3 regions of the Citricoccus sp. SGAir0253 genome follow, and region 3 is predicted to be linked to each of the others. Evidence: riboswitches for the same ligand, from Rfam matches in the RefSeq annotation. Region 3 holds a riboswitch; each other region holds the start of a gene.
What was found. A riboswitch is a leader RNA that binds a small molecule or an ion and turns the genes downstream of it on or off. The one in region 3 is predicted to bind thiamine pyrophosphate.

Region 1 (9,922 bases), 920 kb from region 3:
CGGGCTGTCCACGATCCTGATCGCCTCGGACAACACCACCGTGGCCGAGCTGAACACCCGCGCCCAAGCCGACCTGGTCGCCAGTGGTGACGTGGACGTGGAGCAGACCGTGACCCTGCGCGGACAGGCCACCGCCGGAGCCGGGGACCTGGTGTTGGCCCGGCGCAACGACCGGTCCCTGCGCGATGCCACCGGGGCGTTCATCGCCAACGGCACCCGGCTGACCCTGACCGGGATCAACCCCGACGGCTCCGCCGCGGCCCGGAACGAGGCCACCGGGGGAGCGGTGACCCTGGACCCTGACTACCTCGCGTCCTCCACCGAACTCGGGTACGCGACCACCGCGCACCGCTCCCAGGGCGTCACCGTGGACTCCGCCCACGCCGTGGCCACCGCCGGGCTGTCCCGGGAGCTGTTCTACGTGGCCATGACCCGCGGCCGCGAAGCGAACCACGCCTACGTGGACTTCGGCGTGGACCACGAGGCCCATTCCCCGGACGAGTGGGGACTGCTCACCCAGACCCCACCGGCCCAGGTGCCGGTGACCGTCCTCGAGGGCGTGCTCAAACGCGAGTCCGCCGAGCACACCGCCCACGAGGTGGCCGACGCCCAACGCGCCTGGGCCAACGACCTGGGCCGGATGGTCCAAGAACTCGACTACCTGGTCTGGGCCGCCCGCAGCGCCCGGACCCACCAGTGGGTGCAGGACACCTACGGCCACGACCCAGAGGCCCTGGCCCGGTTGAGTGAGGCCGCGACCTGGCCCCAACTGGTCAAGGCTGACCCCGCCCTCCACCACCACGGCGAAACCGAGGCCGAGGACACCGTGCCGGAGGTCCTGGCCTGCTGCACCCCACCCACCGAGGACGCCCCGCTCTCCATGCCGCAGCACCAGCCCGCCAGCCAGCGCGAGGTCACCACCGACCTACTGAATCGCATCCACGCCGAGCTCGACGGCCGGCTCAACCGGATCGAGGCCAACCCGCCCGCCTGGTACGACGAGCTCACCCAGCACCACCCCGACCCGGCCGCCCGCCGCGCCGCGGCCGCCGACGTGCTCATCTGGCGGGCCGTCTCCGGACAGGACGACGCCGACACCGCCCTGGGCAAGGCCCCCACCGAGAAGGACACCACCGCCCGCTACCACCACGCCGCCCACGCCGCCCTCAACCCCCACCCGGAAAACCGCCCGGTCGCCCGCGATGCCCGGCACGACGCCCTGGTGTCGGGGCTGTCCGACAACTGGATCAACCTCGAGCCCGCACCGCCTGATCCGGCGCCGGCTGAGGACCGGCTGGCGCGCAGTACGCCGGAACGGGAGCGGCAGGATGTGAGTTTGAACCGGTGAGCGCGCCGTGCTGGATAACCTGCTGACATGGAAGAAAAGCAGACCAGTGTGTTCGCCAACTACAGCGCGATGGTTGCCATCGGGGCTGTCCTGACCCTCGCCGGTTTCGTGCTGGGATTCGGCGCTGAAGGAGCAGTCAACGTCGTCATGGTGTTGGGCATGCTGCTCGTCATCGTCGGCTACCTCCGACGCATCGCCCGCGCCCTGGAACGGTGAAGGTGAGCCGCACCTGGGCGGTCGCCAGTGGTGGGATACGGTCGCTGTCGTGACACATGACCGCCGCCCCCGCGTCTGGAGGCCAGATCCCAGAGACGATGCCTTGCCGCCTGCGAGGGCAGCAGAAGCCGCTGCTTGGAAGCGCAAAGTCTATTCAGAGTTCGACTTGTCGTCCTTCGAGCGACGGCGCGAAAAGTTCTGGAAGTCAGTGTTTGCCGACCCCATCTTCGACTTGGACAAAGAGGTCGATCACGTACTTCGCGCTAGGCCCGACGGGCCCCTTCTCTTCCCGTTCAGTTGGGATGAGATTCCTGCGGGCACAGAACTGTGGCGGGCAAGAGAAATGGACGCGGACGCGATCAACGCGGGCATCACCGAGGGAGACCTTTGGGAGCCCCCCGCCGCTGTGGCCACTGCAGGCCGGTTCAATGAGGCGAATGAGCCACTGCTGTACACATGCATCGGCCTTCCGATCCAAACGCTTACCGAAGCCCGAGTACTCAACCCGAATGCCTCGTTCATCCTGATCGGTTACGAGCTCGTTGAGTCCCTGAATGCCAAGAGAGTTGGGGTCACCCAGGACACGACCCTGACAGCGAGACAGCAGAAGATCGAACACAAGATATCCGAGTTCCTCGCACAGGTCGTCTCAATCCCCGCCGAATCAATGGGCTCAACTACCTACGAGCACACTCAGCGCCTGCTGCGCGATTTTTACCGCCTGGAGGAAGGGTGGGAATCGGGATGGATTTACTGGTCCACCCTGGCGGATCCCGACGCCGAAGATCTCAACCTGGAACCTCTGAACCTTGCCATCGAGCCGACGGACGCACACTCCAAACTCACGGTTCGTTATGTCTTAGCCGGCACGCAGCAGGAGTACAAGGACGGTCAGCACCACATCGCCCTGCACGCATATGCCTCGGGACAATGTGACGGGGATGGGCGCTTGTCATTCAAGAGCTTTCCCCACGAACAACTCTCCTCGTTGCAGGACTACTTCGACCACTTGGACGCCGAATTCGAAGACTCTCCTATCGGGGCGCAGGCCATCGTCTAGCAGCGCGACCGTCGAACCGGTCTCGCAACCTAAGGGTTGCAAGATGTCTCATGTGCCCCTTCGGTGGTTCATGTCAAGTGTGCGGATTTCTGCGTCCTTGTCGACGCCCTTGATTCTCACAACCATGTATCGCAGTTTCGAAGACCGGATTCGTGTCTTCAATCTTGGTTGTGAGACATGCGGGGCGGTCGTGACGTTGCGGCGGGCAGGCCGAATCGACGAGGGGCGCCGGATGCCGTCATAGCCGGCGGGCTGGCTATTTTTGTCCGGCGGCGTTGTAGGCGGCGACGATGTCCTGATGGATGCGGCCACGGTCGGGAATTTCGTAGCCATTCTGCTTGGCCCACTGGCGGATGGCCGCGGCCTGTCGGCGCGGGGCCGGGGGTGCGATGGCCCGTCCGGCGCGGACGTAGGCCTTCAAGTCTTGGCGTAGCTGCTTGGCGTGGGCGGCGGACAGGTCGATCTCGTAGTGGCGGCCGTCCACTCCGAAGGTGATGGTCTCTCGGGCCGGGGTGCCGTCGAGGTCATCGATCAGGACTACTTCAGCCTTCTGGGCCATATGCTCCTCAATCCCTGTTCTCCGGGGGGCCGCTCGGCATCGCCCCATGTCGGTGTCGCATCGTGCCTCTGCCGATAGGCATGTTCCACGGCTAGTATGTCGGTTCTGCCTTGATTGAGACGGACCGGCTACCGAACCGCATGTTGGCGGACTATGGAAGGATCACACATGAACTCGCACGACACCCGGGACCCGGCCGAGGATGCCCGGCTACTGGCCATCCTGGCCACCGGTGATGACCAACTCGAGGACTGACGCGCGCCGCCGGGACGCGATCGAGAAGGCCGCCCTGGCCCTGGACGGGGTCCATCGCTCCTACGGCGGGCCCGTCCCGGATCTGACGGAATGCCGGTACCGGGCCAGCGTCGCGATCGCGGCCTACGAGGCGCACCTCGACGCCACGGCCGCCTCCGCCACGGACAGGTCGGTGAGAGCCAGCTACCCCGGCCGCGCCACACCCTCAACCGGCATAGCCCCGGCAACTCGGCCCCATCATTCTGGCCCGACTGAGCCAGGCTCCTGAGCCCAAGCCTCAGCGGTATCCGCCAGTCCCTGGCGCCAGTTGGAATGCTTCCCTCGTTGTTCATCTGGGACGCACGTGCTGCTCGTACCGGCAAGTCACCATGGGACGTCGATGCCCCATGTCCTGTCGCCACCCAGGAGCGCGCCCATGACCGGCCACTGCTTGCCCACCCTTGAGCCCGCCGCTCCCCACGGGCGGTCATGAGCAGGCGGATCCTCCTGGTGGAAGAGGAGGCATGCACCGGCCAACCGCTGGCGGGCCCGCTGGCCGCCGAGGGGTTCGGGGTGGTGGTCGCGGCCGACCGCGCCGGCCTGCGCGAGTGGCTGGCGCACCGGGACCCGGACCTGGTCCTGTTGGAATTGCTGTGCCCGGGGCGCGATGGTGCCGAGCTGTGCCGGTGGATCCGGGACCGCTCGGACGTGCCGGTCATCCTGGTCGCTGCCCAGGAGGATGAATCCGCCCTGATCCGCGCCCTGGTCGCGGGGGCGGATGACTACCTCACGATGCCGTTCTCCTTGCAGGAACTCACCGCGCGGATCCGGGCGGTGCTGCGGCGCAGCGCCCCGCCGGAGATCCTGTTGCCGGACACCATGGAGGCCGGGGACGTCCGGATCGACCTGACCCGCCATCGGCTCACGGTCCGCGGTCAGCCGGCGGCCCTGCCCCTGTTCCTGTTCACCCTGCTGGTCACGTTGATGCGCAACCGGGGACGGGTGGTCTCCCGCGAGGAACTACGCGACCAACTCGGCCTGAGCGACACCAGCAACAACCCCAGGACGATCAACACCTACATCCGCCGGATCCGCGCGGTGATCGAAGCCGACCCGGCCCGGCCCCGTCACGTCAAGACCATCCGCGGACGCGGCTACATCTTCGACCCCTGAGCCTGTCCATCCTCCATCCGGTCAGGGTGGGCCCCGTCGGCGCTTCCTGGTCCTCGAGCCTCCAGGGTTGGCCCGGGCGGCCACGTAGGAGGATCTCGCCGTTCCCGGCGCCGGAACGCGGAACCGGACCTTGCTGCTGCGGACCGGCAGCCGGAATTTTCGACGGAGCAGGTCATCACTTTCTGCCAGCACCTATCCGCAGCGGGGTCCGATTGATACGCTTTCCGGGCTCCGGTGAGACGGTGCACGGGGTTGCGTGGAGGAACCTGCTCGGGGGAATCGAGCCCCTCCGGCGTAGACCCCACGTGAGGTGGCGCCCTTGCGGGCGCCACCTCACGCCGTCATGCTCACTGCGAGCTTGGTCGCGGTCGGCCGTGGTGTCACCCGCCCGCCCCCTCCCGACGCGTTGGGCATATGTCAGTCCATGTCAGGTCCGTTTTCGCTCGGCATGAGTGCTAATGTTTCGGCGGTCGGCGGCGTCCCCTCAATCCGTCAGCTGACATGTCGGGACGGCCCAGAGCCGTTGCGACCGGGCCGCCCCGCTTGCTGATCTCCTATCCACCAACCGGGGCGGCCTTCCAACGCCGGGGCGGCGGGATGAACGTCTCGGACGTCCCCCTGCCTGCCCCCCGGCCACCCCGTGATGGCTGGCGGGGGAAGGCCAGCACGAGTCATAGCATCGTGAACTCGGGCCGGGCGCTGGCCCACCGTGACCATCGGTCGCCTCGTGAACCGGCTTCCTCGCCGATGGCGGGCGAGCAGGTGGTGGTCGGCCTGCGCGGCCCCGGACCAGCAGTCGGGTGGGCGGAGGCTGGGTGTGCCCTCACGGGTCGGATGTGGACTCCGGGGCCAGACCCTGGCGGGGTCTGCCTGCAGTGGCGTACCACCATAGGGCCCCGGGTGCCTCGGGCCCGGAGTTCGGGCCGCGGAGCATCCGGTAGCCCTGCCTTGTGTCCTGCCAGAGCTCAGCGCGCACCAGGCGGTCGATGGGGCCGAGCTTGCCCTCGGAGAGCTCCCGGGCGACCGGGTGGCGGATAAGCCCGGTACGGCCATGGGTGGCGGTCCAGCTGCCGGCGCGAATGAACAGGCCCAGGGCCTCCCGCCCCTGAGCTCCGCGGAGCTCGGCGAGCCGGTGCACGTCTGGATGCCAGTCGAAGCTCCCCATCCCTGAACGCTAGGGTCACCGACCTGAGGACACCATCGTTGGCGGCGCGGCACTCCAGACCCGGTTCCGGGACGCAGGCCGGCACTCGGTGCGGTGGCGTCTGAATTCACCGGAAACAGGTATGGGTGGATGTGATGAGTGCCACGTCCGGGCGTGGCGGTGTGGCTAGACTCGCGGGACAGGAACCGCCCTTCTGGGAAGGGCTGAACACGGAGGCGAGCAGCGGATGAGTGGAGCCGAAGACCAGCAGGTGTGGGCGGCCGTGGTGCAGTCCACGGGCTTGTCCATCCCCGAGGCCGGGCGGGAGCCGTTTCAGGCGCTGGCCGGGGACATCCAGGCGCTGATGGGCCAGCTGCGCGGCACCGGCCTGGGGGAGACCCCGCCGGGATTCGCCTTCCATGCCCTGTGACTCCCCCTGTTGAAAGGACCCCGCCGTGGAACCCTATGAGTTGACCCTTGCCCAGTCCTCGGCGGCGATCGCCGCCGGCGAGCTGTCCCCGGTGGAGCTGACCGGGTCCTGCCTGCAGCTCATAGACGCCGCCGAGCCGCACCTGAACGCCATGGTCACCCGCACCGCGGAGGCCGCCCTGGCCCAGGCCGAGGCCGCGCAGGAGCAGATCGCCCGGACCGGCCCGCGCGGTCCCCTGCACGGGATCCCGTATGGGGCCAAGGACCTGTACAACACCCAGGGGGTGCTGACCACCTCCAGCTCGGCGGTGCGGGCCGAGTTCGTGCCCGATCAGGACAGCGCGGCGGTGGCCGCGTTGAACGAGGCCGGGATGGTGCTGTTGGGCAAGACCCACACCCACGAGTTCGCCTTCGGGGGCATCACGCCCACCACCCGCAACCCCTGGGACACCACCCGGGTGCCCGGCGGGTCCAGTGGCGGGTCGGCCGCCGCGGTGGCCGCCGGGTACTTCCCGATCGCGCTGGGCACCGACACGGCCGGGTCGATCCGGATCCCGTCCTCCGTGTGTGGCACGGTCGGGATCAAGCCGACCTACGGGCGCACCTCCCGGTACGGGGTCGCGTCTCTGTCCTGGTCCCTGGACCACGTCGGGCCCATCACCCGAACCGTCGCCGACGCCGCCGTTGTGCTCGGCGCGCTGGCGGGGTACGACCCGCGGGACCCGGCCAGCGTGGACCGGACCGCCGAGGACTTCACGGTGGGGCTCGGCGCCGGGGTGGAGGGCCTGCGCATCGGGGTGCCGCAGAACTACTACACCGACGCGGTCGACCCCGATGTCGCCGCCGCCACCGCCCGGGCGGTAGAGGTGTTCCAGGACGCGGGGGCGATCATCGTCCCGGTCACCGTGCCCTTGAGCGAGCGGTACAAGGCCGCCGAGTGGGCGATCATGCTCGCCGAGGCCAGCGCCTACCACCGAGAGACGATGCGCTCTGACTACGAGCTCTACACCGAGGACGTGCGGGCGTTCCTCGAGGTCGGGGAGACCATCCTGGCCGCCGACTACATCGACGCCCACCGCCACCGTCAGCAGATCAAGACCGCCTGGCAGCAGCTGCTCACCGACGTGGACCTGGTCCTCGCCCCGACCACGCCCATGCCGGCCGTCCCGGCAGACCAGCTCATGTACGAATGGGCCGACGGGACCCGCGAGCACGCCACCGAGGGCTACACCCGGCTCTGCATCCCCGCCAACCTCACGGGCCTGCCGGCGATCTCCGTGCCCAGCGGCTTCACCGACACGGGCCTGCCCCTGGGGGTGCAGCTCATCGGCCGAGCCTTCGAGGAGGCCACCGTGCTGCGCGCGGCCCACCACTTCGAGACCGCAAACGACCACGTCGGGCGCCTCGCTCCCTTTCAGGACGCCACCGCAGGACGGGCCTGACCCACCCACCGCTCCAGGATCAGTGGGGGCCAAGCTCCACCAGTGGTGTCGCCCGCAGGAACACGTGGCTCGGTTCTCGCCGCAGTGTCTCGTGTTGTCGCCGCACGCTGGTCCCCGACAGTCGCGTCTGTACCCATGGTCGGGGCCGTCGTCGAGCGGCCACGGAGGGCCGCCGGTTGGCCATCAGCTCGGCACGTAGACACATGGTGCGTCGCCGCCGGCAGGTCACCTGCTCCGGCCTCCGGACACCGCTCCGGGGCACCCTGTCGAGCGTGGGTGTTGGACCGGAGGGGACCAGCAGTTGGCATCTGGCCAGCCGCTGGGCGACTGCGACGCCCCCGTCGTGAGGGGAGGCTCATCGGCCACGACCCTGGCCGGGCTGGGTGACGCCAGGGGCAGGAGCAAGTACGGGACCGGTGACCGAGGCCGGCGAGGATGAGAAGGCATCGGAAAGTGGACACGGCTGGGGAGGGGACGGGGTGTTAGGGTCGGTGCCGTCCACACGGGTGCCCCACTGCAGGGGCTGAGATCGGGCTGAGGCAGCCTGCGACCGTCGAACCTGTCCGGGTCATGCCGGCGAAGGAAGTAGGAACATTTCCCATGAGTGCATCAGATGCGCACGTCCTTTCGTATGTCCACGATGCCGCGCACGGGCTGGCCGTGCCGGTTACCGAGATCGCCCTGGGGGACTCTCCTGGCGGGGTGCCCAATCCGCCGCTGCGGGTGTACCGGACGGCCGGCCCGGGCAGTGACCCGGTGGTCGGGCTGCCCCCGACGCGTGGATCGTGGATCCGAGGCCGCGATGACGTTGAGGAGTACGCGGGGCGCGAGCGGAACTTGCTCGATGACGGCCGTTCCGCGATCCGGCGTGGCGAGGCCTCCCAGGAGTGGAAGGGCGCCCGCCCGGTGCCGCTGCGCGCCAAGGCCGGCCGGACCGTCACCCAGATGCACTACGCCCGGGGCGGGATCATCACCGAGGAGATGCGCTACGTGGCCCTGCGGGAGAACTGCGACGTCGAACTCGTGCGCTCGGAGGTCGCCGCCGGGCGGGCGATCATCCCGGCCAACATCAACCACCCCGAGTCTGAGCCGATGATCATCGGCAAGGCGTTCCTGGTGAAGATCAACGCGAACATCGGCAACTCCGCGGTCACCAGCTCCATCGCCGAGGAGGTGGACAAGATGCAGTGGGCTACCCGGTGGGGCGCGGACACCGTCATGGACCTGTCCACCGGGGACGACATCCACACCACCCGGGAGTGGATCATCCGCAACTCCCCGGTGCCGATCGGTACCGTGCCGATCTACCAGGCCCTGGAGAAGGTCAACGGTGAGGCCAACGCCTTGACCTGGGAGATCTACCGGGACACCGTGATCGAGCAGTGTGAGCAGGGCGTGGACTACATGACCGTCCACGCCGGGGTGCTGCTGCGCTACGTGCCGCTGACCGCGGACCGGGTCACCGGGATCGTCTCCCGCGGGGGGTCGATCATGGCCGGGTGGTGCCTGGCCCACCACGAGGAGAACTTCCTCTACACCCACTTCGACGAGTTGTGTGAGATCTTCGCCCGCTACGACGTCGCGTTCTCCCTGGGCGACGGGCTGCGCCCCGGCTCGATCGCCGACGCCAACGACGCCGCACAGTTCGCCGAACTCGACACCCTGGCCGAACTCACCGCCCGGGCGTGGGAACACGACGTCCAGGTGATGGTCGAGGGCCCCGGGCACATCCCCCTGCATCTGGTCCGGGAGAACGTGGAGCGCCAGCAGGCGTTGTGCCACGGCGCCCCGTTCTACACCCTGGGCCCCCTCGTGACGGACATCGCCCCGGGCTATGACCACATCACGAGTGCCATCGGGGCCACCGAGATCGCCCGGTACGGCACGGCGATGCTCTGCTACGTGACCCCGAAGGAGCACCTGGGACTGCCGAACAAGGACGACGTGAAGACCGGGGTCATCACCTACAAGATCGCCGCCCATGCCGCGGACCTGGCCAAGGGCCACCCGGGGGCGACCGCGCGGGACGATGCCCTGTCCCGGGCCCGGTTCGAGTTCCGGTGGCGGGACCAGTTCGCCCTGTCCCTGGACCCGGACACCGCTGAGGCCTTCCACGATGAGACGCTGCCGGCCGAACCGGCCAAGACGGCCCACTTCTGCTCCATGTGCGGGCCGAAGTTCTGCTCCATGCGCATCTCCCAAGACATCCGCGACCAGTACGGCAGCGCACAGGCCCAAGAGGCGATCGCCGGCATGCAGGCCAAGTCCGCGCAGTTCCGGGCCGCAGGATCCAAGGTCTACCTCGACGCCCCCGCCG
Region 2 (9,922 bases), 380 kb from region 3:
AAGAATCAATGTTCTCACCAGAGTTCTGGTCGCGACTGAAAGAAAATCACCATCGAAGGTCTTGCCTCAACCGCGCGATGGTAGCGAATGAACTGTGGTGGAGCTTTCCTGAGGACTTGAAAGCCCGGTAACTCCGGAGGTGGGGAAATTCTTCTGGCTTAGACCTGAGGTGCCGCGCAATAATAATCCCAAGTCCGCCGCTCCTTTGCCGGAGATGGCGGCTGTGGACTGAAGAGAGGCAGGCTTGGAATGAACTGTGTCAGATGTTTCAGTCAGAACGTGAATGTCGAGCTGCTGCAGTCGGGTGGACGCACTAGGAAGCACGGAACGGGATTCGGCGGAAAAATGAACAACGCTGCCCGCGGGTGACCGCATTGAGTAGCTTTGGCATCTCGAATCTTGTGTGGAAGAAGTCCGAGGGGACTGAGCGAATGAAGTACAAGACCTCTAAAACTGCCATATGTCAGAACTGCGGGCACAGTTGGAGTGTTCGATAGTGCTCCTTTGAATGGTTGAGGACAACTGCCGTGTTTGCGTGACGCGTCAAACATGGGAGTGCTCACTTCAGAAGGCCGGATCGAATCTAGGTAGGGGCGGGCATAGGCCGATTATCCGCGCGCGGAAAAGTCGCGCTATCGAGCAAGAATGGAGGTGGGGATCTGTCACATATCCCTGTTGGAATCTATGAGTCGTTATTGACGGAGCAACTTGCCAATCGACTCTCCGTAGCGCATGATGTTCGACCTCAGACGTCCAGAGTGGCCAGCGGAGAAGAACCGACGCAGCTTGCCACTCACCTCTCGACAGTCATTCGCCATGCGCTCGAATCTCAAGACGGTCCCACCAAGCGCATCGAGCTCGCCCAGCGCGTCATTGCTGCGCTGGGAGACGACTATCAGCGAGAAACACCCCACCTGGCGAATGGACTGGAAGCGCTCACGGAGGTCCGCGGACTTCATGAGCCTTCGACTGCGCCATTCCAACGTCCGGAGTCACCGCTCTCGGCCGCAGCCCTTCTGACCAACTCTTCTCACGAACCTAGCTTGGGTGCGGAACTCCGCGCAGAGCTTGAGACGGCTGACCGAGTGGACCTACTTTGCGCCTTCGTGAAGTGGCACGGCCTGCGAGTCCTGGAAGAGCAACTCTCGGAGCTCAAGCGCCGACAGGTGCCGTTTCGCGTCATCACGACCACTTATGTGGGAGCCACGGAGCGACGGGCCCTGGACCGCATCGTGCGCGACTTCGGGGGCGAGGTGCGTATCAGCTACGAGACCGCATCGACGCGACTCCACGCCAAGGCCTGGATGTTCCACCGGAACAGTGGCTTCAGCACCGCCTACGTGGGCTCATCGAATCTCTCCAAGACCGCCCTGCTCGACGGGCTGGAATGGAATGTCCGTCTTTCTGCGGTAGCCACGCCAGAGCTCATGCGGAAATTCGAGGCGACCTTCGAAAGTTATTGGGCCGACCCAGCTTTTGAATCGTACGATCCGGACACTGACGCTGACCGGCTGGACCGTGAACTCCTCAATGGGTCCTTCAGCAGCGAGGGCCGGGACGTTGACCTCTCCGGTCTAGACGTCCGGCCGTATCCGCACCAAGCGCTCATCTTGGAGGACCTGGAAGCAGAGCGAACGGTCCATGGTCGTCACCGAAACCTCGTCGTGGCAGCTACGGGAACCGGAAAGACGGTGATAGCGGGGCTCGATTATCGGAACCTCGTCGCGGCGCACCACCGAGACTTGCGTCTGCTGTTCGTGGCGCACCGCAAAGAGATCCTTGAGCAGGCGAGGCGCGCCTATCGGAACATCTTGGCGGATGGGACCTTCGGAGAACTGCTGGTCGATGGGCAGCGTCCCCAACGGTGGAATCACGTCTTCGCCAGCGTTCAGTCTCTCAACGCGCAAGGTCTGGAACGCATCGCTCCGCATCACTTCGATGTGGCGGTCATCGACGAATTCCATCACGCCGAAGCGATGACCTATCGACGCATTCTCGACCACGTCCAGCCGATCGAGTTGCTGGGACTGACCGCGACGCCAGAGCGTGCCGACGGCGTCAACGTGAAGTCGTTTTTCGATAACCGCGTTGCCTCAGAGCTGCGGCTATGGGACGCGTTGGATACGGACATTCTCGTCCCGTTCCACTACTTCGGGATCGCGGACAATGTCGATGTTTCCACCATCTCCTGGCGATCCGGCAAATACGACACGAGCGAGCTAGAGGACCTCTACACCGGCAATGAAGCCCGAGCGAGATTGATCGTGCGCCAGGTGGTGGATAAGGCGTCGTCCGTGGACGATCTCAAGGCCCTGGGGTTCTGTGTGTCGGTTCGACACGCGCAGTACATGGCCGGGCGCTTCAACCTCGCCAATATTCCGTCTGCGGTGGTCACCGGAGACACCTCGAGCCTCGATCGCAGCGCGACCCTCCAGGCGCTGCGGCAGGGAACGATCAAGTGCGTCTTCACCGTCGACGTGTTCAACGAGGGCTTGGACATTCCTCAGATCAACACGGTCCTGTTCCTCCGTCCCACGCAGAGCGCCACGATCTTCCTCCAGCAGTTGGGTCGAGGCCTCCGCCGCTCACACGGCAAGGATGTACTGACCGTCCTGGACTTTATCGGGATGCAGCGCCAGGAGTTTCGCTTCGATCAGAAGCTTCGAGCGCTTACGGGCTCCGGGAGGAAGCGTCTAATAAACGACATCGAGAACGACTTTCCGTTTCTTCCCGCTGGCTCCCAGATCGTCCTGGATGCTGTGGCCAAGGACGTAGTCATCCGCAATGTGAAGGGCCAGATCGCGATGACCGCGAATCAGTTGGCTCAGGACATCCGGGAACACGCCAACGGCAAATCGATATGGGAGTACAGGCTGGCCGAATACCTCGAGGATGCCGGCCGAAGCCTGTCCGACATCTATCGGGCGGGGAAGAACGGCCGGTCATGGACGACGCTCAAGATGCGGGCGGATCGCGTCGAACCGAGTCAGGCGCTGCCACAGGCCGAGCTGAGTCAACTTCTTCGCGCCTCTTCGCTGTTACACGTCGACGACCAGGAGCGTGCGCACACCTACCTGCGGCTTCTCACCGAGGACATGCGGGTCGCTGATCTCAGCGACCGCGAGCAGGTCTTCGCCCAAATGCTGTACTTCACCGCGATCTATCAGAAGGGTCGTTTTGCCTCGCTCGATCAGGCCTTCACATGGGTCCGTAGCCAGACGCAGTTCGTGGCGGAGGTGAAGGAGATTTTCGACCACACTCTGTCGGCCACCAGAACCAATCCCTCCGAGACGACTCTGGCAGCCGCCACACCGCTTCTGACACATGCTCACTATCGACGCGAGGAGATCCTCCCAGCGCTGGGCATTCGCACCTTCGAGAAATCTCCGGACACCGTTCACGTGGCCGGAGTGGCGTGGTCAGAATCGCTGGCAACCGACGCGCTGTTGATCAACCTCAAGAAGTCCGAGCGGGACTTCTCACCGACGACCATGTATCGCGACTACGCCATGAGCCGCGACCGGTTCCACTGGGAGAGCCAGAACGCCACCACTCCCACGTCAACAACGGGGCGGCGGTATGCCACCAAGACGTCCAATGGCACCAACACGCTGCTATTTGTGCGTGAGGCGCCGGACAACGACATCGGCACCGCGCCATTCGTCTGCCTCGGCACGGCAGAGCTGGAATCGTGGAAGGGCGAACGCCCGATGCAGATCACGTGGCGGCTGCATCGCGAGATGCCGGTCGAGGTCTACCGGACGGCCAGCGCGGTCGCCTGACTGGGAGCGTTCCCGTAAGCGGGGGCGCGGTAGGGACGAGTTGGGGAGAGGCCCGGAACAAACCCCCACGCGTCGGCGTTACGTGAACCCGAGAGTTTTCCACCGCGCCCCCGAGGAGCCCCGTGACCTCACCCGTGATCCCGCCCCGCACCATCGGCGTCCTGGGCGCCGGCCGCGTCGGGACGGCCGTGGCCCGGCAGTCGCTCTGGGCCGGGTACGAGGTCTCGATCGCCACCGCCAAGCCGGCCGCGGAGCTCGCGATGATCGCGGACATCATCACCCCCGGCGCCCGCGCCGTGGAGGCGGCGGAGGCCGCGGCAGCGGACCTCGTCGTCCTCGCCGTGCCGATGCACCGGTTCCACACCCTGGACGCCGAGGCCCTGGCCGGGCGCACCGTCGTGGACACCATGAACTACTGGGCGCCCGTCGACGGGCGGATCGCGGCCCTCGAGGCCGACCCGCGCTCCACCTCCGAGGTGGTGCAGGACTTCCTCGCCGCCTCCCGCGTGGTGAAGACGCTGAATCACTTGGGCTACCGGGACCTCGAGGCCCTCGCCCGCCCCGCGGACCACCCGGACCGGCGCGCGCTGGCCCTGGCCGGCGACGACGCGACGGCCCGGGCCGCCGTCGGGGTGTTCCTGGACCGCCTCGGCTACGACCCCGTGGACGCCGGGCCGCTCGCGGCCGGCCGCGCGTTCGAGCCGGACACCACTATCTTCGCCACCTCGCACCCGGCCGACCGGATGCGGGCGCTGCTCCGCGAGACCTGTGCCGTCGCCGTCACCTGACCCTCGGCACCCTTGACGCCCGGCGCCGCTGACACGCGGCACACCTGACGAGCGCGCCCCCAGGGCCCGCCGGCCGCACCGCCCAGCCCGCGCAGCGGCCCGCAGGCACCCGCACCACACGACGAGCCCGCCCGCACCCCACGGTGCGGGCGGGCTCGGCGGTTCCGGCAGGACCTACGCGTCCTCGGTCGCCGGCGGCTTCGGGGCGATGTCCTCCGTGGTGATCGGCATGGACTCCCACGCGGTGGACAGGTCCGTGCCCTTGAGCGCCCGGCGCTCGCCCTCCTCCAGGTCGTCCAGGCGCAGCGCGCGCCAGAACCCGCGGTGGTGCTCGCAGGACAGCAGCGCGGTGAGCATGCCCCGGACCGGCGCGCGGTCGCGGTGGGCGGTGGCCTGGATGTACCGGTGGCCGGTCTGCTCGGCCCGCCAGGCCACGATCTCCGGCCGGCCCAGCACCAGGACCCAGGCGATCAACTCGGAGGGACCGTCCACGGTGGCCGTCAGGTCACCGACGACGTCCAGCTCGCGGCTCAGGCGCATCAGCACGGTGAGCTCGCGGGCATCCTCGGGTGGGTACAACATCGTTCCTCCTTTGCCAGCATGCGTCGTCGCACCCCACGTGTTCCATTGGCGATACCTGTGATTTTCGGCAGCGCCGTCGGGTTGTCAAGGGTCCTCCGGCGGCCTCGTCCCGCCGCCGCTGGGTGACCCGCGACCGTCACGAACGAGCGCGTCACACGGCAGGTGGGCCTACACTTGGCCGCGGACACGGGGTGCGCCACAGGGCGCTGAGATCACACCCGTGGAACCTGATCTAGCTCGTACTAGCGAAGGGATGTCCGCGTGACTTCACTTTCCCCTACCCTCGCGCGCCCCGTTCCCCGGGTGCTCTCCATCGCCGGCACCGATCCGTCCGGCGGCGCCGGCACGGCCGCAGACCTGAAGTCCATCGCCGCGGCCGGTGGCTACGGGATGAGCGTGGTCACCGCGCTCGTCGCCCAGAACACCCACGGCGTGCGGGACCTCCACGTCCCGCCCACCGCCTTCCTGCGCGCCCAGTTGGACGCCGTGGGCGAGGACGTGGCCCTGGACGCGGTGAAGACCGGCATGCTCGGCACCGCCGCGATCATCGCCACGGTGGCCGACTGGCTGGACGCGAACCCGGCGCCCGTGCTCGTGGTGGACCCCGTCATGGTGGCCACGAGCGGGGACCGCCTGCTGGAACCCGAGGCCGAGCAGGCCATGATCGCCTTCTGCCGCCGCGCCACCGTGGTCACCCCCAACATCGACGAGCTCGCCGTGCTCACCGGCGCCCCGCGCGCTGCCACCGAGGACGAGGCCCTCGACCAGGCCGCCCGCTGGGCCGGGGAGACCGGGGTGGCCGTGGCCGTCAAGACCGGGCACCTGGACGGCCGCCGGGTCACCAACACGTGGGTGGGCCCGGACGGCACGCGGATCCCCGTGCCCTCCACCCGCGTGGACACCACGAGCACGCACGGCACCGGCTGCTCGCTGTCCTCCGCCCTGGCCACCCGGCTCGGCCGCGGGGACACCCCGGCCGCCGCGCTGGCCTGGGCCACCGACTGGCTGCACGAGGCCATCGTCCACGGCGCGGCGCTGGGCGTCGGCTCCGGGCACGGGCCCGTGGACCACGGCCACCGTTCCCGCCGGCTCCAGGCCGCCGGGTCCGCCGCCCCCTGGCTGGCGCCCGACGCCGTCCCCCACCTCCTCGAGGCCCCGTCCGACCTGGGTGCCCCGCGGGGCACGGAGGCCGTGCCGGGTACCGAGCCGGGAGGGCCGATCGACCCGGGCGCCGCGCGAGAACGGGGCGCGGCGCCCGCGGACTCCTCGGGTTCCGGGACGTCCTGGGCGGGACCCGGCGCCGCGTCGGCCATGACCCCGGCGTCGGCGACGACCAACGCGGGGGCGCCGGCCGCCGTCGCCCCCGCGGGGGAGTGGACCGCGTCGTTGTGGGCCGCCAGCGCGGACACCACCGCGGCGATCGGTGCGTCCGGCTTCGTCCGGGCGCTCGTGGACGGCAGCCTGTCCGGTCACGCCTTCGACTTCTACCTGGCCCAGGACGCGCTGTACCTCAACGGCTACTCCCGCGCCCTGGCCGCGCTCGCCGCCCGGTGCACCGCGCCGGACGCGCAGGTGTACTGGTCGCAGGCGGCCACCAGCTGTCTCACCGTGGAGGCCGAGCTGCACCGCGGCTGGCTCGGTGACGCCCCCGAGCCCGCCGCCAGCCCGGTGACCCGCGCCTACACGGACTTCCTGCTGGCCACCGCGCTCGGCGAGGACCGGGCCGTGGCCGCCGCCGCCGTGCTGCCGTGCTTCTGGCTCTACGCCCAGGTCGGCGCGGCCCTGCCCGCCGTCCCGGCGGACCACCCGTACGCCACCTGGCTGGACACCTACCGCGACCCCGGGTTCGTCACCGCCACGCAGGCCGCCCTGGCCCACGTGGAGGCCGAGCTCGCCGCCGCCTCCCCGGCCGTGCGGGCCCAGGCGGCCCGCGCGTACCTGGTCGCATGCCGGCACGAGCTGGAGTTCTTCGAGCAGGCCCTGCGCATCGAGCCGGGGGAGCTGCCTGGCCGGTCCGCGGCCACCCGGCCGTCCGCAGGGCCCGCCGCCGAGGCGGCGTCGGACCCGGGGTCCGGTCCGGGAGACGGTCCCGAGCAGGACGCCCACGTCCGCTCCGCCGAGCTCGCCGGGAGCGCCCGGTGAGCGCCGGGAGCACGGCGCCGGCCGCCGTCGGGACCGCCACCGCGACCCAGGCCCCGGCCGAGACCCTGCCGCCGGCGGGCCGCGCCGCCCTGCGCGCCGGGGTGGTGGGCAACTGGATCGACAACATCCACATGTTCCTGCCGCTGACCGCTCTCGCCCCGGCGATGCTCGTGCTGGCCGGACCGGCCGCCGCCGCGTCCACGGGGGCGCTCATCGTCATCGCGATGCTGTTCGGCCGGCCGGTGGGCGGCATCGTCTTCGGTCGCATCGCCGACCGGCTCGGGCGCACGCGCACCACGCGCATCGCGATCGGCGGCACCGCGGCGTGCGCGCTCGCCATCGCCGCGATCCCCACGCACGAGGTGCTCGGGGCCGGGACCATCGCGCTGATCCTGGCGCTGCGGTTCCTGTGCGGGATCTTCGTGGCGGGGGAGTACTCGGCGGCCATCCCGCTGGCCATGGAGTGGTCCGCCCCGCGCCGCCGCGGGCTGGTGAGCGGACTGATCCTGTCCATGGCCCCGTGGGCGCAGGCCACCATCGCGTTCTCCGTGGCCGGGCTGCTCGTGCTGCTCGGCCCGGACGCCTACGCCGCGTGGGGCTGGCGGCTGCTGTTCGTGCTCGGCGCGCTGCTGTCCCTCGGCATGCTCGTCTACTACCGCCGGCAGGTCACCGACGCCCCCGTGTTCCACCGCCGGGCCCGCGCGGCCGCCGCCGCGCCGGCCGCGCCGCGGGCCGGGGTGCGGGACGTGCTCCTCGGCCGCTGGGCGCCGGCGTTCTGGCAGGTGTTCGTCCTGATGACCGGCCTGTGGCTGCTGACCTACAGCACGGTCCTGCTGCTCACCGCGCGCCTGGCCAGCGACACCGGCCTGCCCGCCACCGGGGTCCCGGTGGTCATGGGCATCGCCTCGGTGGCCCAGGCCGTCGTCATGGCCGTGGCCGGGCACCTGTCCACGCGCACCGGCCGGCGCCGCCTGTTCGTGCTGTGGGGGCTGGCCGCCGCCCTGGCCGGGCCGCTCGTGTGGTGGGGCGCCGTCACCTCCACCTCCCTGGCCGCGGCCGCCGTGTGCGCCGCCGTGCTGCAGGTCATCACGGTCTCCGCCTACGGCCCCGTCTCGGCCTACCTCTCCGAGCGGTTCCCCACGGAGGTCCGCTCCACCGGCTACGGCATGGGCTACAGCCTGTCCCTCGTGCTGCCCGCGCTCTACCCGTTCTACCTGCCGGCCGTGGAGGCGGTGCTCGGCCGGCACGGCTCGGTCATGGCGCTCGTGGGCCTCGGCGGGGCGCTCGTGGTGCTCGGCGCCGCCCTCGGCCCGCGCCTGGCGCCCCGGCAGATCGCCGCGGACATCGACGCCGTCGCCGCCGGCATGGTGCCCGGCGCGGGCGGGGACGGCCGATGAGGCCGGGACCGGCCGGCATCGGGACCGCCGGGGCCTCCGTGACGGACCTGGACCTGGCGCGCGTGGCGGACGTGGTGGCCGCCGTGCGCGCCGCCGGCCCGCTGGTGCACTGCATCACCGCGACCGTGTCCATGGGCATCGTCGCGGACGGGCTGCTGGCCGCCGGCGCCCGGCCGATGATGACCGAGACCCTCGCCGAGGCCCCCACCGTGACCACGGCGGCCGAGGCCTTGTCCGTCAACCTCGGCACGCTCAGCATGGATGCCATGGACGGCATCCCCGCCACCGTGGCCGCCGCCGTGCGGGACGGCCGCCCGTGGGTGCTCGACCCCACCGCGATCGGCCGGGCCCCCGTGCGCACCCCGCTGGCCCGGGAGCTGCTGGGCTCGCGCCCGGCGGTCGTGCGCGGCAACGCCTCCGAGGTGCTGGCCCTCGTCGGCGCGGGGACCGGCGGCCGCGGCGCGGACTCGGTGGCCACCCCGGAGAGCGCCGAGGACGCCGCCGCGCGGGTCGCGCGGGCCACCGGCGGGGCCGTCGCCGTCTCCGGCGCGGTGGACCTGGTGCTCGACGCCGGCCGCCAGGCGCGCGTGGCGCGCGGCACCGCGCTGCTCACCCGGGTGACCGGCACCGGCTGCCTGCTCGGCGCCCTCACCGCGGCGTGCACCGCGGTGGAGACCGACCCGTTCCGGGCCGCGCTCGCCGCGACCACGTGGCTGGACCTGGCCGGGGAGCGCGCCGCCGGGCGGGCCGCGGGGCCGGGGTCCTTCCGCCTGCACCTGCTGGACGCGCTCGACGAGGTGGGACGATGACCGGGATGACGGGGACGGCCGGGCTTGGGGCAGCAGCCGGACATCCCGGCCCGCGGGTGACGAGGCCGGGCCGGCACGGCGCTCCGGGCGGGGCCGGCCACGGCCCCCTGGACCTGCGCTGCTACCTGATCACCTCGGGGACCGGTCGGCACACCGTGAACGTGGCGGCCGCCGCGGCGGCCGCCGGGGCCGGCGTCGTGCAGGTCCGGGCCAAGGACGCCACCGCCGCCGGGCTTCTCGAGCTGACCCTCGCCGTCGCCGAGGCCGTCCACGAGGCCCGGCACGCCACCCGGGTGCTGGTGGACGACCGGGCGGACGTCGCCTTCGCCGCGCGCCGGCGCGGCGCCGAGGTCCACGGGGTCCACCTGGGCCAGTCCGACCTGCCCGTGGCCGACGCCCGGGCGATGCTCGGCCCGGCCGCG
Region 3 (9,922 bases):
TACTGGGTGCTGGTCTCCCCTGTCTCCCCCGGCCTGGCCGCCACCCGGCGGGAGGGGCTGGACGTGCTCCTGCTGGACCGCGGCTTCGACTCGGCCGCCGCCGAGCGCGCCCCGTGGCTGCTGCTGGGTGCCAAGACGCTGAGCTACGCGGTGAACATGGCCGCCATGCGCCACGCGGCGGCCCAGGGCGCGGACGACGTGATCTTCGTGTCCGCCGACGGCAAGGTCCTGGAGGGGCCCACCTCCACCGTGCTGATGGCCCGGCGCGTGCCGGCCGCGGGCGGCCGCGGCACCACCGTGGAGCTGGTCACCCCGCTGCGCAGCTCCGGCATCCTGCCGGGCACCAGCCAGGGCACCATCTTCGCCGCCGCCCAGGCGGCCGGCTGGGACCTCGGCTACGGACCGCTGGTCCCCTCCGACCTGCTCGACGCGGACGGGGTCTGGCTCGTGTCCTCCGTGCGCGGGGTGGCACCCGTGAAGAGCCTGGACGGGGTGGCGCTCGGCGTGGACGCCGAGCTCACCGACCGGCTCACGGCGTTCCTCGCCGAGGACCTGGCCCCCGGGCAGCACGGCCCGCTCGGCTGAGCGGCCCCGGGCCGGGTCAGGACCACACGAGGTTCCACGCCCCGGTGCCCAGGGCCAGCCCGGCGGCCAGCGCGGCGAGGGCGAACCCGGCGGCCACCACCGCGCCGTCCAGGGGCGTGAACCGGGACTCGCGCGCCCACGTGCGCTCCCCGGCCCCGAAGCCGCGCGCCTCCATGGTCACCGCCAGCCGGGTGGCCCGGCGGATGGCCTGGACCAGCAGGCCGAACGCCTGGCCGAGCCAGGACGCGGTCCGGCGGACGGGGTTCCCGCCGGTGCCCACGCCGCGCGCGCGCCGGGCCTGGCCCAGGGTGCGCCACTCGTCCGTGAGCACCGCGAGCATGCGGAAGGCCGCGAGCGAGCCGAGGACGAACCGGGCGGGCAGACGCAGGCGCTGGGCGAGCGCGTCCGCCAGGTCGGTGGGGTCGGTGGTGATGAACACCATGACCCCGGGCAGCGCGACGGCGAGGATGCGCAGTCCCGTGGCGGCCCCGGCGAGCACGGAGCCCTCCGTGACGTCCAGCGGCCCGGCGGCCAGCAGCACCCGCCCGGAGTCCTCCCCCACGAGGGCGGTGCCCCAGGCGGAGGCGAGGGCCGCCGCCACGAGCAGCCACGCCCGGCGCAGGAACTCCCCGGTGCGGATCCCGGACAGCGGCAGCAGCGCCACCGCGGCGAGGAGCACGATGCCCGAGGACACCCAGTCCATCGAGGCCACGAGCACCACGGTGACGGGCAGCAGGGCCAGCAGCTTGGCGAGCGGGTTGGCCCGCTCGAACACGGACACGGCCACCGGCCGGGAGGGGGCGGCCGCCGTCATGACAGCTCCACCACCCGGGCGCCGAGCGCGGCGGCGAAGTCGGCGTCGTGCGTCACGGCCACCACGGAGCGGCCCTCGGCCACGAGCCGCCGCAGCAGCCCGGTGAGCACGGCCCACGTGACGGCGTCCTGGCCGAACGTCGGCTCGTCGAGGAAGACGAGGCGCGGGCCGGCGGCCAGCACGGTGGCCACGGACAGCCGCCGTTTCTCCCCGCCGGAGAGGGTGAAGGGGTTGACGTCGGCGAGGGCGGACAGGCCCAGCACCGCGAGCAGCTCGTCGGCGCGGGCCGCGGCCTCCTCGTCCGTGAACAGCCGCTGGCGGGTCCGCGGGTCGCGGGCGTGCCGCGGGCCGAACACCAACTCCTCCCGCACAGTGGTGGCCACGAACTGGTGCTCGGGCTCCTGGAAGACCGTGCCGATCCGGCTGACCAGGTCCGCGGCGCGCCAGCGGCCCGGGTCGTCCGGCAGCCGGTCCCCGTCGGCGCCCTTGAGCGCCGGCCCGGCGCGCAGGGTGCCGCCGTGGGCCGGCAGCAGCCCGGCGAGGGTGAGCAGCAGGGTGGACTTCCCGGCCCCGTTCGGCCCCGTCACGACGACGGCCTCCCCGGGTCCCACGGTGAGGTCCAGGTCTCGCTGGACCGGGACGGGCGGCGGGCCGAGCCGGCGTCGCCATCCCGGGCGCACCGGTTCGCGGGACACGGCCAGTCCCCGCGCCGCCAGCAGCCCCCCACCGGGCACCTGCAGGTCGATTCCGCCCCGGTCCGGGCCCGGAACGGGGCTTCGGCGGGGCGGATTCGACCGCTCGATGGCGGAGGGCGGGGCGGGGACCGGCTGGGGGACCACGCCCGGGACCCAGACGCCGGCGGCCGCCAGCTCCTCGCGCACGGCGCCCGGGCCGAGCAGCTCCGCGGGGGTCCCGTCGTGGCTGATCCCGCCGCCGGGCTCGAGGACGAGCAACCGGTCCACGTGCTCGGCCCACGTGCCCAGCCGGTGCTCCACGACCACGAGCGTGGCCCCCGTGGCCTCGACCACGGCGAGCACGGCGTCGCGGACCTCGAGCACCCCGGCGGGGTCCAGGTTCGCGGTCGGCTCGTCGAGCAGCACGAGCGGCGGGCGCATGGCCAGGATCCCGGCCAGCGCCATCCGCTGCTTCTGCCCGCCGGAGAGCCGGGCGGTGTCCCGGGACAGCGAGATGCCCTCGGCCTCGCCGAGCCCCACGGCGTCCAGCGCGCGGCGCACGCGCGCCCACGTCTCCTCCCGGGGCACGCACAGGTTCTCGGCCCCGAACGCCACGTCGTCCCCCACGCGGGAGAGGATGACCTGCGTCTCCGGGTCCTGCTGCACGAGCCCGGCGCGGCCCCGCAGCGCGTGCGTGGGCACCCCGTCCAGCAGCAGCCGGCCGGTCTCCTCGGACTCGTCCGCGGGGTCCAGCACTCCGGCCAGGGCGTACAGGAGGGTGGACTTGCCGGCCCCGGAGGGCCCCGCCAGCAGCACCCGCTGGCCGGCCGGCACCACGAGGTCCAGGCCGGCGACGGCGGCGCGCTCCCGGCCGGCGTGCCGCCAGCCCCAGCCGGAGGCCGTGATGGTGGCGCCGCCCGCCGGTCGGGCCGGCGCGCGTCCCTCCCGGACGGCGCCCGGCCGGGAGCCGGCCGAGCCCTGCAGCTGCGAGTCCCCCAGGGGCGGGGCCGGCGTCGGGGCCCGGCGCCGGGACGCGGGCGGCGACTGCACTGCCTCGGGCACGGATCAGGCCACCGGTTCCCGGTGCGCCCCGCGGGAGGCCAGGGCGGACAGCGCCCCGGTGGCCGCGAGGGCCCGGGTGGCGAGCCAGGACAGCAGGCCCGCGATGACCAGCCCGGAGACGCCCACGCAGGCGACGTAGATCCACTTCCACTCGAGGGTGTACTCGGGGAACCAGTTCTGGACGAAGGCGTCGTTGACGCCGCCGAACACGCCCGTGGCCAGGCCGGCGAGCAGCGCCACGGGCAGGGTGAAGCGGCGGTACAGGAAGGCCAGCAGCACCAGCTCGGCGCCGAGGCCCTGGACCAGCCCGGAGGCCAGCACGGTCAGGCCCCACTGGGAGCCCAGCAGGGCGGAGACGGCCGCGGCCACCAGCTCGGTGAACAGGGCCGCGCCGGGCCGGCGGATGACGAGACCGCCGAGCACGGCCGGGAACAGCCACATGCCGGCCACGAGCCCGGCCGAGGGCGGGAAGGCGAAGAACAGGCCGCCGATCCCGGCGTAGGCCAGGTTCCAGGCCCAGAAGATGACGCCGCTGGCCACGGCGATGACGGCGGCCACGACGATGTCCACCACGCGCCAGTTGCGGCGCGTGGGGACGGGCCGCCGGCCGGCGGCGGCGGTGCCGGTCCGGGCGGACCGGTCGGTGGGGTGGGTGTGGTGGGCGGGGCCCATGGTCGTCCTCCTCAAGGATCCAAGGAGGGGGGTGTACCCGGGAGGCCGGCACGGCACGGCCTGGGCCGTGCGGGATGCCCGCCCCGCGGTCCACCGGAGAACTCGACTTCCTTCGCCGGTGCTAGCCGGGGCAGGTTCGAGGGTCTGCGCTGCGCGCACTCTCAGCGCCGTGAGGCGCTCCCCTGTCGTTCCAGATGTGCGTCCATCATAGTCCACCCGGCCGGTCGGCGTCCGGGCGGAGGCCCACCTTCCATTGGGCCGCCACCGGGCGGGAGGGCCCGGCCGTCGGCCGCGCGGCGGGGCACTGCGCAGGAAATCGTTGCATTCCTCATTCATTGCCCCTAGGATGTGATGGCTGTCACAACGAAATAGCCGTTGACGTGCGGCGGGAGAGTCCCGTCCGTCATCCGGTCGGGCACCGTAGGAGCAATTTCCTCCCCGGGAAACTCTCAGGTCCCCGTACCGCCGCACCGAGGCATCTCTGGAAAGTAGCGCGGTCTCGCCCGTGCTCGCCGACGGAGCAGGTTCCCCCGGGTCCGGGTGGGGCGAAAACTCTCAGGCCGTGCAACAGAGGGGGAGGAACCCACCGACGACGCGGACACCGCGCAACCCCTGGAGTTCCTCGATGACCACTACCCAAGCACGTCCTGCGAGTGAGACCCCGCAGTCCCCGCACCTGGAGCGGGCGCTGTCCAACCGCCACATCCAGCTGATCGCGATCGGCGGGGCCATCGGCACCGGCCTGTTCATGGGCTCGGGCAAGACCATCTCGGTGGCCGGGCCCTCGGTGATCTTCGTCTACATGATCATCGGGTTCATGCTGTTCTTCGTCATGCGCGCCATGGGCGAGCTGCTGCTGAGCAACACCGAGTACAAGAGCTTCGCGGACTTCGCCGCGGACATCCTGGGCCCCTGGGCCGGGTTCTTCACCGGCTGGACCTACTGGTTCTGCTGGGTCGTCACCGGCATCGCCGACGTGGTCGCCATCGCCCACTACGTGTCCTTCTGGTGGGCCGAGCTGCCCCTGTGGATCCCCGCGGTGGTGTGCATCGTGCTGCTGGTGGGGCTGAACCTGCCCTCGGTCAAGGCCTTCGGCGAGACCGAGTTCTGGTTCGCCCTGGTCAAGATCGTGGCCATCCTGGCCCTGATCGTGGTGGGCCTGGTGATGATCATCACCGGCTTCGAGTCCGACGGCACCCGGGCGGCGTTCGCCAACCTGTGGACCGAGGGCGGGATGTTCCCCACCGGGTTCATGGGCTTCGTGGCCGGGTTCCAGATCGCCGTGTTCGCCTTCGTGGGCATCGAGCTGGTCGGCACCACCGCCGCCGAGGCCAAGGACCCCGAGAAGACCCTGCCCCGGGCGATCAACTCCATCCCGGTGCGCATCCTGCTGTTCTACGTCGGCGCCCTGGTCGTGCTGATGGCCGTCAAGCCCTGGACCGCCTACAGCGCCGAGGAGTCCCCCTTCGTGGGCATGTTCGCCCTGGCCGGGCTCGCCGGGGCCGCCGGGGTGGTCAACTTCATCGTGCTCACCTCCGCGACCTCCTCGGCGAACTCCGGGATCTACTCCACCTCCCGGATGATCTACGGCCTGGCCCAGGAGGGCGACGCCCCCCAGCGCTTCGCCCGCCTGTCCTCCCGGCAGGTGCCGCGCAACGCCCTGCTGTTCTCCTGCATGTTCCTGCTGGCCGGGGTCGCCCTGCTCTACGCCGAGGGCGGGGTCGCCGAGGCCTTCACCCTGGTCACCACCATCTCCGCGCTGTGCTTCATGTTCGTGTGGTCCATCATCCTGGTCAGCTACCTCGTCTACCGGCACCGCCGCCCCCACCTGCACGCGGCCAGCGCGTTCAAGATGCCCGGCGGGTCCTTCATGCCCTACGTGGTCCTCGGCTTCTTCGGATTCGTCGTCTGGGCCCTGACCACCCAGCCCGACACCCTGGCCGCCCTGCTGTCCACCCCGGCCTGGTTCCTCGCCCTCGGCGCCGGCTACCTCGTGCTGCGCCGCAACCCCGAGCACCAGGCCCTGCGCGCCGCCCACGACGCCAAGGTGGCCCGGGAGTACCAGCAACGCCACGCCACCACCGGCCAGCCCACCCCCACCCGCTGACCCCGGCGGAGGCCACCCCCTCCCGACCCGACGGGCGTCGGACCATCCGGTCCGGCACCCGTCGGCGTTTCCGGTCCGGCGCCCGTCGGCCTCTCCGGTCCGGCGCCCGTCGGCCTCTCCGGCCCGGCACCCACCGGTGCGTCCCGTCCGGCGCCCACCGGCGCAGGCGCGCGATGATGGGACCATGCGCCTGTGGACCCTGCACCCGAAGTACCTCGACCGCCCCGGCCTCACGGGCGGCTGGCGGGAGGCCCTGCTGGCCCAGGCCGTGCTGGCCGGACGGACCCGCGGCTACCGCTCCCACCCCCAGCTCGAGCGCTTCCGGGCGCACCCGGAACCGCTCGCCGCGGTGCGGGCCTATCTCGAGGCCCTCGCCGACGAGGCGCAGTCCCGAGGCTACCGCTTCGACCGGACGCGCATCGACCCCGCCCCGGTCGCGCCCGCGGCCCCGGAGTCCCCCCTCGGCCCGGCCGAGCCGGTCGAGGGCCCGGCCGAGCCGGTCGAGGGCCCGGCCGGGGGTGCCGTCGCCGGCGTCACCGGGGCACCGGCCCGGACACCGGCCGTGGCGCGGGTCCCCGCCACCGAGGGCCAGGTCCTGTACGAGTGGGAGCACCTGCTGGCCAAGCTGGCCCTGCGCAGCCCCGAGTGGGGCGCGCCGCTGGCGGACGTCACGGTGCCGGAGGTGCACCCGCTGTTCGTGGTGGTCCCGGGTCCCGTGGAGGCGTGGGAGCGGACGACGCCCGGCCGCGCTCGGCCCAGCGCTGCCAGGGGCGCGACTCGGCCCAGTTGAGGTCGAGGGTGCGCACGGCCCGGCGCATCCGGCGTCCCAGCTGGGCGCCCCCGCGCAGGGACCGGGCGGAGACCCCCACCACGAGCCGCGGGTCGAGCACCACCTCCTGCCGCGGCCCGAGGACCAGGGCCAGGTCCATGTCGTCGTGCACCTCGCGCTCGGTGCGGTGCACCCGGTCGCGCACCGCGTGCCACGCCGAGCGCCGGATGGCCATGTTCGAGCCCCACAGCACGGGCCCGGCCGCGGCCGCGTGGCCCAGGGCGTAGTAGGCGCCCAGGTAGGCGGCGGCCACGGGGATCCCCACCGGGCGGGGCAGGTCCTCGAAGACGCCCCAGCCCGTGATCGCCACGGACGCCGGACGGCGCCGCATCCCCTCGGCGATGCGCTCCACCCAGTCGGCGGGCGGGAGCGAGTCCGCGTCGAGCCGGGCGATCACGGGGGCCCGGGCGGCGTCGTAGCCGGTGGCGGCCGCGGCCCAGATGCCCACCGAGGGCTCCTCGAGCACGCGCGCCCCGTGGGCGCGGGCAATGGACGCGGTCCCGTCCGTGGAGGCGTTGTCCACGACGATGACCTCGGCCGGGGCCAGCGTCTGCCGCGCGAGGGCGGCCAGGCAGCGGGCCAGCAGGACGGCGTCGTCCCGGGCGGGGATGACCACGCTGACCCCCTCCCCCTCGGGGATCCCCCCGGGTGCCGCGGTCCCGGCGCTCATGCGGCCGGTCCCACGGGGGGCCTCGACGGGAGCGTGCCCGGGGAGCCCGCCGGCGTGCGCGTGGCCGGGGTGCCGCCGTCGGTCGCCGCCCCGGTCCGGCGACCGCCGGCGGACGCCCCCTCGGCGGATACCCCGTGGGCGGGCGAGGCCCCGCCCCGGCTGCCGCCGTGCGGCGTCCCGGTCACCAGGCGATCGTGCAGGAGGCCGGCCACCAGGGCGCCGAGGGCGCCCGCGGCGAGGTCGCCGACCGTGTCGTCGTAGCCGACCTGGATGCCCGGGTCCAGCAGGGTGTGTCCCACCCACTCGCCGAACTCCCACACCACGGCCAGCGTGGTCCCGAGGGCGACGGTGAGCAGGACCGTCCCGGCCGGCGTGGCGCGCAGCCACCCGCCGCGGCCCACGAGCGCCGCGGCCAGGACCGCGAGCAGCCCGGTGACGGCCCAGTGGGCCAGCAGGTCGAGGCCGGACACGCGCTGGTAGGCGTCCGCGAGCGCCGCCCAGGCCGCGGCCGGCAGGCACAGGACGGTGACGGCCTGCACGGGCGGGCGCAGGGGCGCCAGCCGCACCACCACGTCCCCCAGGAGCACGAGGGCGAACAGGGCCGCCGCCACCGGGCCGTCCCACAGCGTGGCCAGCAGGCCCAGGACGCTGGCCGCCGTCGCCAGGGCCGCGACCGCGCCGGACCAGCGGCCCGGCACCCCCAGCATGCGCCGGACCGCGGCGGGGGTGACGGCGTGGGCACCGGTCCGTGGCGAGGCCATCTCAGCGCCCCCACGCGATGGCGATGAGCAGCATCGTCAGCAGGAATCCGGTGACCTGGTTGATCCACAGGAACCGGCGCCATCCGGCGTTGGCCTCCTCGCACCGGGCGTCCGGCAGGGAACGGAACGGCAGGATGCTGGCGATGTAGGGCACCACGAGCAGGGCGGACAGCGCCCCGGGCCACCCGGTGAGCAGGGCCACGACCCCCGCGCCCGCGTACAGGCCGATCGCGGCCCGCACGGTGGTGGACGCGCCGAGCACGGTGGCGATGGAGCCGATGCCGGCCTCGCGGTCCGCCGTGACGTCCTGGACCGCCCCGAACGCCTGCGAGGCCATGCCCCACAGGAAGAAGGCGGCGAGCGCGGCGACGGCGGCGAGCGTCCAGTCCCCGCCGGCCAGGGCGAGGCCGAAGGCCGCCGGGCCCACGAAGTGCGTGGAGGACGTCATCGAGTCCAGCACGGGCCGTTCCTTCAGGCGGATCCGCGGGGCCGAGTACCCGACGACGGCCGCCAGCGTGACCGCGAGGACCACGGTGGAGAGGACGGTGCCGGCGGCCACGAGCGCCACCACGAACGGCAGGGCCAGCAGCGCCGAGGCCCACAGCGTGAGCCGGTGCCACCGGTCGGACAGGACGATCCCCTCGATCCCGCCCTTGCGCGGGTTGCGCAGGTCGGACTCGTAGTCGAAGACGTCGTTGATCCCGTACATCAGCAGGTTGTACGGGAAGAGGAAGAACACGGTGCCCAGGACGAGGGCGGGGGTGATCCCTCCCCCGCCCATGAGGTAGGCCGCCGCGAAGGGATAGGCCGTGTTGACCCAGCTCACCGGGCGCGAGGAGCCGACCAGTTGCCGGACCGCTCCCGTGGTCGTGGCCACCGCCGTCATGCCGCCTCCTCCGCGCGCGGGGCGGGGCCCCGCCCGGTCCCGGCCTCGCCCGGCCGCCGCTCCGGCCGTCCGTCCCGCTCCGCGTCCCGCGGCCGCAGCAGGGCCCACGCCGAGGGCAGCAGCAGCCCCGCGGCCACGGGCCACGCGAAGTCCTCCACGGGGGCGAGCCCCACGGACCAGCCGGTGAGCTGGGAGGCGTCATAGCGGAACAGGTCCGCCGCGACCATGGCGTTGTCGAACACCGCCGTGAGCACCGCGAGCACCGCGATGGTCGCGGCGGTCATGGCCCACCACCGTGCGCCGAGCCGGCGGCGCCACGTGGCCACGGCCGCGACGGCCGCCGAGATCCCCACGAACACGAGCGCGAGGGCCAGGTAGCTCACGGGCCCACCCCCGCGGTCCGGCGATCCCCGTGCTCCCGGTGGGACACCCGGGGACGGCTCGATGGCCCGGGCCCGCGGGACACTCCCCGCCGGCGGTCCCTGGCGGCGGCCGGCAGGCGCTCCAGCAGGCCGCGCAGCACGAGGGTGAGGTAGCACAGGAAGGTGATGAACAGGATCTCCTCGAGGGGCAGCTCGGGGGCGAGCATGATCCCGGTCATCGCCCGGGACTGCCCGGCCGCGTAGTGCCCGGCCGCGATGGCCGCCAGGTCCCAGGCCAGGAACAGCGCGATGCCGACGCCGAGCACCACGGCGCCCGTGCGCGGGGCGCGCCACAGCACGAGCCGGAAGCGCCGGTCCAGCAGGACCATGCAGCCCAGGCTCACCGCGAGCGAGAACAGGTACGCCAGGGCCATCACGCCTCCCCGGGGGCGTCGGCGGCCACCGGCCCCGCGGCGGGCGCGGGCTCGGGCAGCGGCGAG

Region 1: another riboswitch for thiamine pyrophosphate. It lies ahead of thiC (phosphomethylpyrimidine synthase ThiC); the one in region 3 lies ahead of E7744_RS02975 (ECF transporter S component).
Region 2: another riboswitch for thiamine pyrophosphate. It lies ahead of E7744_RS01280 (bifunctional hydroxymethylpyrimidine kinase/phosphomethylpyrimidine kinase); the one in region 3 lies ahead of E7744_RS02975 (ECF transporter S component).

What each region holds. Positions count from the first base shown of each region.
Region 1 covers NZ_CP039424.1:1,569,571-1,579,492, forward strand. The annotation lists gene mobF (MobF family relaxase) at 1-1,348, shown strand, start outside; gene E7744_RS06975 (hypothetical protein) at 1,376-1,564, shown strand; gene E7744_RS06980 (hypothetical protein) at 1,731-2,624, shown strand; gene E7744_RS06985 (Lsr2 family protein) at 2,881-3,183, opposite strand; gene E7744_RS06990 (winged helix-turn-helix domain-containing protein) at 3,928-4,590, shown strand; gene E7744_RS06995 (hypothetical protein) at 5,982-6,164, shown strand; gene E7744_RS07000 (amidase) at 6,190-7,605, shown strand; TPP riboswitch at 8,098-8,207, shown strand; gene thiC (phosphomethylpyrimidine synthase ThiC) at 8,206-9,922, shown strand, end outside.
Region 2 covers NZ_CP039424.1:264,733-274,654, forward strand. The annotation lists gene E7744_RS01265 (DUF3427 domain-containing protein) at 669-3,782, shown strand; gene E7744_RS01270 (NADPH-dependent F420 reductase) at 3,905-4,570, shown strand; gene E7744_RS01275 (hypothetical protein) at 4,745-5,152, opposite strand; TPP riboswitch at 5,330-5,423, shown strand; gene E7744_RS01280 (bifunctional hydroxymethylpyrimidine kinase/phosphomethylpyrimidine kinase) at 5,414-7,294, shown strand; gene E7744_RS01285 (MFS transporter) at 7,291-8,691, shown strand; gene thiM (hydroxyethylthiazole kinase) at 8,688-9,500, shown strand; gene E7744_RS01295 (thiamine phosphate synthase) at 9,557-9,922, shown strand, end outside.
Region 3 covers NZ_CP039424.1:648,562-658,483, reverse strand. The annotation lists gene E7744_RS02990 (aminotransferase class IV) at 1-585, shown strand, start outside; gene E7744_RS02985 (energy-coupling factor transporter transmembrane protein EcfT) at 602-1,399, opposite strand; gene E7744_RS02980 (ABC transporter ATP-binding protein) at 1,396-2,979, opposite strand; gene E7744_RS02975 (ECF transporter S component) at 3,139-3,807, opposite strand; TPP riboswitch at 3,898-4,001, opposite strand; glycine riboswitch at 4,184-4,282, shown strand; gene cycA (D-serine/D-alanine/glycine transporter) at 4,433-5,914, shown strand; gene E7744_RS02965 (pyrimidine dimer DNA glycosylase/endonuclease V) at 6,099-6,704, shown strand; partial or broken gene E7744_RS16095 (glycosyltransferase family A protein) at 6,841-7,413, opposite strand; gene E7744_RS02955 (hypothetical protein) at 7,410-8,174, opposite strand; gene E7744_RS02950 (prenyltransferase) at 8,176-9,060, opposite strand; gene E7744_RS02945 (lycopene cyclase domain-containing protein) at 9,057-9,443, opposite strand; gene E7744_RS02940 (lycopene cyclase domain-containing protein) at 9,440-9,856, opposite strand; gene crtI (phytoene desaturase family protein) at 9,856-9,922, opposite strand, start outside.